2 linked regions of the Ruegeria pomeroyi DSS-3 genome follow. Each later gene encodes a partner of the first gene's protein in a complex. Links are inferred from orthologs where the notes say so. Each region holds a gene or a part of one and is shown in the gene's direction. Other genes may lie near its edges. The genes, in order: pheS and pheT.

Evidence for each region.
Region 2: the proteins of pheS (region 1) and pheT are in contact, whole or in part, in a crystal structure (PDB 6P24), measured with the Escherichia coli proteins. The link is inferred for Ruegeria pomeroyi DSS-3 from one-to-one orthologs.

The regions. Positions count from the first base shown.
Region 1 is NC_003911.12:3,800,585-3,803,800, reverse strand. What follows is about bases 200-3,096. They hold pheS (phenylalanine--tRNA ligase subunit alpha), read left to right. Parts: upstream 200-1,059; coding sequence 1,060-2,133; downstream 2,134-3,096. Other genes in these bases: SPO_RS18200 (sulfatase-like hydrolase/transferase), read right to left, coding at 2,569-3,096; SPO_RS22955 (hypothetical protein), read left to right, coding at 2,114-2,560; SPO_RS18210 (AraC family transcriptional regulator), read left to right, coding at 200-954. In the rest of the region: SPO_RS18215 (pyridoxamine 5'-phosphate oxidase family protein), read right to left, coding at 1-115; more of SPO_RS18210, read left to right, coding at 187-199; more of SPO_RS18200, read right to left, coding at 3,097-3,216.
Region 2 is NC_003911.12:3,692,571-3,695,905, forward strand. Bases 192-3,207 are described here. They hold pheT (phenylalanine--tRNA ligase subunit beta), read left to right. Parts: upstream 192-509; coding sequence 510-2,906; downstream 2,907-3,207. Other genes in these bases: SPO_RS17665 (lytic murein transglycosylase), read left to right, coding at 192-375; SPO_RS17675 (LysR family transcriptional regulator), read right to left, coding at 2,961-3,207. Outside these bases: more of SPO_RS17665, read left to right, coding at 1-191; more of SPO_RS17675, read right to left, coding at 3,208-3,335.

The DNA.
Region 1 (3,216 bases):
CCTCAATCCATTGGCGGTAAAGCGGGCTCAGCCGTGTGCGGACCTTGGTCAGAGAGGCGGGCACCGCCGCCGCATAAAGGCTCTCAAGCTCGGTCATGTCGGTGATGGGGCGCATCGGCAACTCCTTTCCTGATTGCCCTGTTGGTAGCTTGTCCTTTTGAACAAATGAGGCCAAATATTTCGCAAATGGGCCAAAGTGACGATCAGTTCCAATTGCCGGGTTCCTCGGCGGATCGCGTGCAGTCCCTGCCACATGACGTGGTCGGCTATGCGCGCGACTATCGCGATGGCTATGTCTCGGTCCGGCACCGCCATCCCCGGCATCAGCTGATCTATGCGATCTCGGGCCTGATGATGGCCGAGACGGATGCCATGTCCCATGCCATTCCGCCCGGCTATGGGCTGATCGTGCCGGCACAGCAACCGCACGAAATCCGCATGATCGGCGCGGTACGCCTGCAATCGCTCTATGTCCGAGCAGGCCTGCCCCGCGCGGATGCGCTGGCGCGGTGTCGGCTGGTCACGATCTCGCCGCTGCTGGCGCAGCTCATCGCCGCGCTCTGCGAGATGGCCAATCCCTGGCCGATGCCACCCCGCGCCCTGCATCTGAGCCAGTTGATCCTGATCGAGCTGCTGGCCGCCCCGGTCTCGCCACTGGCGCTACCTTACCCCACGGACCCGCGCCTGCGCCGGGTCTGCGACGGGTTGATCGCCACGCCTGCCAGCCCCCGCAGCCTTGACGACTGGGCCGCCGAGGCGGGGATGAGCCGGCGCACCTTTAGTCGCCATTTCCAGCTGGAAACCGGGTTGAGCTTTGGCAAATGGGCGCAACGCCTGCGCTGCCAGGCGGCGCTGCGCGGTCTGGCCAAGGGCAGGCCCGCCGCCCGCGTCGCCCGCGAACTGGGCTATGCCAATGCCTATACCATGGCCGCGATGATGCGGCGCATGACCTGAGACAGCCGCGGCATCCGGGAAACAGCCGGGCCAAACCACCCAGCCTGTCTTGCAATCGCGCCCATTGGCCGATAGCAGGTTCTGGACCAATTTCAGGGGACCGTCATGGACGATCTTAAAGCCAAATATCTGGGCCAGATCGCAGAGGCCGCCGACGAGGCCGCGATCGAGGCGATCCGCCTTGCCGCCGTGGGCAAGAAGGGCGAGATCGCCCTGATGATGCGCGAACTGGGCAAGATGACACCCGAGGAACGCCAGACCGCAGGCCCGGCGCTGAACGCGCTCAAGGACGAGATCAACTCTGCGCTGGCCGCCAAGAAGGCGGCGCTGGCCGATGCCGCGCTCGACGAGCGTCTGCGCAGCGAATGGCTGGACGTGACGCTGCCCGCGCGCAACCGCCGCCAGGGCACGCTGCACCCGATCAGCCAGGCCCGCGAGGAGCTGACCGCGATCTTTGCCGAAATGGGCTTCTCGGTTGCCGAAGGGCCGCGCATCGACACCGACTGGTACAATTTCGACGCGCTCAACATCCCCGGCCACCACCCCGCGCGGGCCGAGATGGACACGTTCTACATGCACCGCGCCGAGGGCGACAATCGCCCGCCGCATGTGCTGCGCACCCATACCTCGCCGGTGCAGATCCGCTCGATGGAGAAAATGGGCGCACCGCTGCGCGTGATCTGTCCGGGCGGTGTCTATCGCGCCGATTACGACCAGACCCATACGCCGATGTTCCACCAGGTCGAAGGCCTGGCGCTGGACCGCGATATCTCGATGGCGAACCTGAAATGGACGCTCGAGGAATTCGTCAAGGCCTTCTTCGAGGTGGATGATGTCGAGCTGCGGTTCCGCGCCTCGCATTTCCCCTTCACCGAACCCTCGGCTGAGGTCGACATCCGCTGTTCCTGGGAAGGCGGCCAGCTGAAGATCGGCGAGGGCGACGACTGGTTGGAGATCCTCGGGAGCGGCATGGTGCACCCCAAGGTGATTGCCGCCGGCGGCATCGACCCGGATGTCTATCAGGGCTTTGCATTCGGCATCGGCATCGACCGTCTGGCGATGCTGAAATACGGCATCCCCGACCTGCGCGCATTCTTCGATTCAGACCTGCGCTGGCTGCGCCACTACGGCTTTGCCGCGCTGGATATGCCGAACCTGCATGGTGGGCTTAGTCGGTGATTGCTTCTTGGGTTCCAATAGTAACAGCTTTGATCGCAATAGTCGGCGGCGCAGTAGCTTATGGAATCAAAAGCGCGTGGATCGTCGAGAGTCTCTCAATGAACGCCGTCGAAGTGTATACCAACGGTTTCTAGAGGCTCTTTTTGATCACGTCGAATTTAGAACAGATGAAACTCGTCGAGCGTACGACCGCATCAAATGTGAGTTGCTGCTTGTCGCATCTGATCGAGTTTTGAAAGAGCTGCCAATGGTTCAGGAGGCATCGACTATGGATATGAACGCGCTTGGGCCAGAAGACGTTCATAACCGTGTTTCTGCGCTGTTCAAGGCGATGCGCAAAGACAGCTTTGAAAGAACCGAAATTGAGGGTTGGGGTTTCGAATACCTTGTTCCTATTGGGAAGCCTACGCCCGTGAATGGACGCTAGCGCAGCTCTCACCCCTTCAGATAGTCCTTGTAGGGCCTTGCCTTGCGGTCGCGGTATTTCACGGTCAGTTCCAGCGGCGTCTCGTTCTCGTCATAGATGCCCAGCACGATCCCGCGTTTGCGGGATTTGGTGCGCATGGCGATCAGCTGTTCCTCGCTGCGAGTGGTGCGTTGCGACTGGCGGCGGGTCCAGCGGAACAGCTTGTCATACATCCCGGCTATCACATCGGCATGGGCCGGGTCGCCGCCCAGATCGACCAGTTCCTGCGGGTCGTTCTTCAGGTCGAACAGCATGGGGCGCGGGTCGGCCTCGAAATGGATCAGCTTCCAGTTCTTGTCCGCCACCATGAACATCACCGCCTGCCGCACCGAGATGTCGTTCAGATGCGCAATCGGTGAGGCCGAGAAATCGTATTCGCAGATCACATGATCGCGCAGCGTATGGTCGCGCGCGCCGTGCAGGATCGGGATCAGGCTTTCCCCTTCGAGGATATGCATCGCCGGTTTTCCGCCTGCCGCCTCGACGAATGTCGGCGCCAGGTCGATGCTTTCGACCAGCGCGTCGCAGACGCTGCCCCGGGTCGCGTCGGCCTCGGGGCGCGGGTCATAGATGATCAGCGGCACCCGGGTCGAGGCATCGTGGAAAAAGGTCTTTTC
Region 2 (3,335 bases), 110 kb from region 1 along the record:
CATGGCCCCGCCAGCATCCTGCTGCCCGCCGGACACAGCGGCGCGGCCTTCATGATCTTTGACAATTTCGCGGTGATCGAGACCTATAACACCGCCGATGCCTATGTGATCGGGGTCGGCCATCTGGCCGACCGCATCGCCGGCGGGGGGCCGATCCGGGGCAACTGGCCACGCGCCGACCGGGCGCTGACCTTGGACGAGCGGATCGAGCTGCAAGAGCGCCTGACCGCCGCCGGGTTCAACACGCAGAAGATCGACGGCAAGATCGGCCCGCTGACCATCAACGCGGTGCGCGACTATCAACTGGATCAGGGTCTGGCGCCTGACGGCTATGCCTCGTTGCGGGTGCTGGAACGTCTGCGCAGCGCTAGCTGACGGCCCGCGCATATGCGGTCCGCTCTTTTCCATCCTGACCTAATCCGCTAAAGCCGGTTTGACCAAAACGAACCTTGGCAGCAGCGTTCCGGAACCGGCGACGGGCTGACCCGCATCAAGGACAGGACGACGACATGAAATTCACCCTCTCCTGGCTGAAAGACCATCTCGACACCACCGCCAGCGTGGACGAGATCGCCGAGGCGCTGACCGATCTGGGGCTCGAAGTCGAAGGTATCGAGAACCCCGCCGCGCGTCTGGCCGGGTTCACCCTGGCCCATGTCAAGTCCGCCAGCCAGCACCCCGATGCGGACCGTCTGCGCGTCTGCGTGGTGGAAACCAACGAGGGCGAGAAACAGATCGTCTGCGGCGCCCCCAACGCGCGCGAGGGCATCACCGTGGTGCTGGCGAAACCCGGCGACTATGTGCCCGGGATCGACGTGACCCTGTCGGTCGGCAACATCCGGGGCGTCGAAAGCCACGGCATGATGTGTTCCGAGCGCGAGCTGGAACTGTCCGACGAACATGACGGCATCATCGAGCTGCCCTCGGGCGAGGTGGGCGAGCGGTTCATCGACTGGCTGGCCGAGAACGACCCGGCCAAGGTCGACCCGGTGATCGAGATCGCGATCACCCCCAACCGCCCCGACGCGCTGGGCGTGGCGGGCATCGCCCGCGATCTGGCCGCGCGCGGGATCGGCACGCTGAAAACCCGCGCCTATGCGCCGGTGCCCGGCGATTTCGACTGTCCGATCAAGGTGACCATCGACGAGGATACCCGCGACGGCTGCCCGCTCTTCACCGGCCGCCTGATCCGCGACGTGCGCAACGGCCCCAGCCCGCAATGGTTGCAGGACCAGCTGCGCGCCATCGGCCTGCGCCCGATCTCGGCGCTGGTCGATATCACCAACTACATGACCTATGACCACAACCGCCCGCTGCATGTCTTTGACGCCGACAAGGTCAAGGGCAACCTGCGCGTCCACCGCGCCGCGGGGGGCGAGACGCTCAAGGCGCTGGACGAGAAGGAATACACCTTTCAGCCGGGCATGATGGTGATCTCGGACGATGAAGGCGCCGAAAGCATCGCCGGCATCATGGGCGGTGACGCCACCGGCTGCACCGAGGAGACGGTGAATGTCTTCCTCGAAAGCGCCTATTGGGACAATGTGCAGATCGCGCTGGCGGGCCGCGCACTCAAGATCAACTCGGACGCGCGCTATCGTTTCGAGCGCGGCGTCGATCCGGCCTATACGCTCGAAGGGCTGGAGCACGCGACCCAGATGATCCTCGATATCTGCGGTGGCGAGGCCTCGACCGTAGTGATCGCGGGCGCGGTGCCCGATCATTCCCGCGCCTACAAGCTGGACGCCGAGCGGGTGCGGTCGCTGGTCGGCATGGACATCCCCGAAAGCGAGCAGCGCCAGACGCTGACACGGCTCGGCTTCCGGCTTGAAGGCAACATGGCCCATGTGCCCAGCTGGCGCCCCGATGTGCAGGGCGAGGCCGATCTGGTCGAGGAAGTGGCCCGTATCGCCTCGCTGACCAAGCTGGTGGGCAGGCCGCTGCCGCGCCTGACCGATGGTGTGCCCAAACCGGTGATGACGCCGCAGCAGCGCCGCCTGTCGATGGCGCGCCGCACAGCGGCCTCGCTCGGTTACAACGAATGCGTCAGCTATACCTTCATCGATCAGGCCTCGGCCGCTCTGTTCGGCGGCGGTACTGATGCGACCATGCTGGAAAACCCGATCTCGTCGGAAATGAGCCATATGCGCCCCGACCTGTTGCCGGGCCTGTTGGCGGCTGCCGCCCGCAACCAGGCACGTGGTTTTGCCGATCTGGCCCTCTTCGAGGCCGGGCCGGTGTTTCACGGCGGCGAGCCGGGCGAACAGCGGGCGCAGATCGCGGGCCTGCTGGTGGGCCGCACCGGGCCCAAGGACGTGCACGGCGCCGCGCGCGCCGTCGACCTCTATGACGCCAAGGCCGATGCCGAGGCGGTGCTGGCCGCGATGGGCGCACCCGCCAAGGTGCAGATCCTGCGCGACGGTGACGGCTGGTGGCATCCCGGCCGCCATGGTCGCATCTGCCTGGGCCCGAAAAAGGTGCTGGGGGTCTTTGGCGAGCTGCACCCGCGCGTTTTGCAGGCAATGGATGTAAAGGGCCCGGCGGTCGCCTTCGTGCTCTGGCCCGAAGAGGTGCCGCTGCCGCGCAAATCGGGCACCACGCGCGCCGCGCTGGCGCTGCGCGACCTGCAAGCGGTCGAGCGCGACTTTGCCTTTGTGGTCGATGCGGGTGTCGAGGCGCTGACGCTGGTCAATGCCGCCGCCGGTGCCGACAAGGCCCTGATCGAAGATGTGCGGGTGTTTGACGAGTTCATCGGCGGCTCGCTGGGCGAGGGCAAGAAATCGCTGGCCATCACCGTGCGCCTGCAACCGACCGAGACCACGCTCAAGGAAAAGGATATCGAGGCCGTCAGCGCCAAGATCGTCGAAAAGGTCGCCAAGGCCACCGGCGGCACCCTGCGCGGCTGATCCGTTCCCGGTACTTGATGAAAAGGCGCGCCAGGACGGCGCGCCTTTTGCGTTCTACCCTGTCAGGTATTCGGCCAGAATGTCGAACACCAGACGGATGCGCCGGCTGGTGTGCAACTCGCGATGTGCGGTCAGCCAGACCGGGAACAGCAGCGGTTCCATCTGCGGCAGCACGCGTTCCACGCCGGGTGTGGCGGCAGCCACGCCATCGTCCATCGGCGCGATGCCAAACCCCTGCCGCACGTAATCCCAGGCCACCACCCCGCTTTGCGAACCAAGGCGGAAGTTGGCGCGCGTCAGCGGCAGGCCCAGCGGCGTCAGATGGCCGAGCATCTCGGTCACATCGCCAAAGGCGATGAAATCATGCGTGGCCAGATCATCCTTGGTCACCGGGCGCCCGCGCCGGTCGAGATAACCGGAAGCGGCATA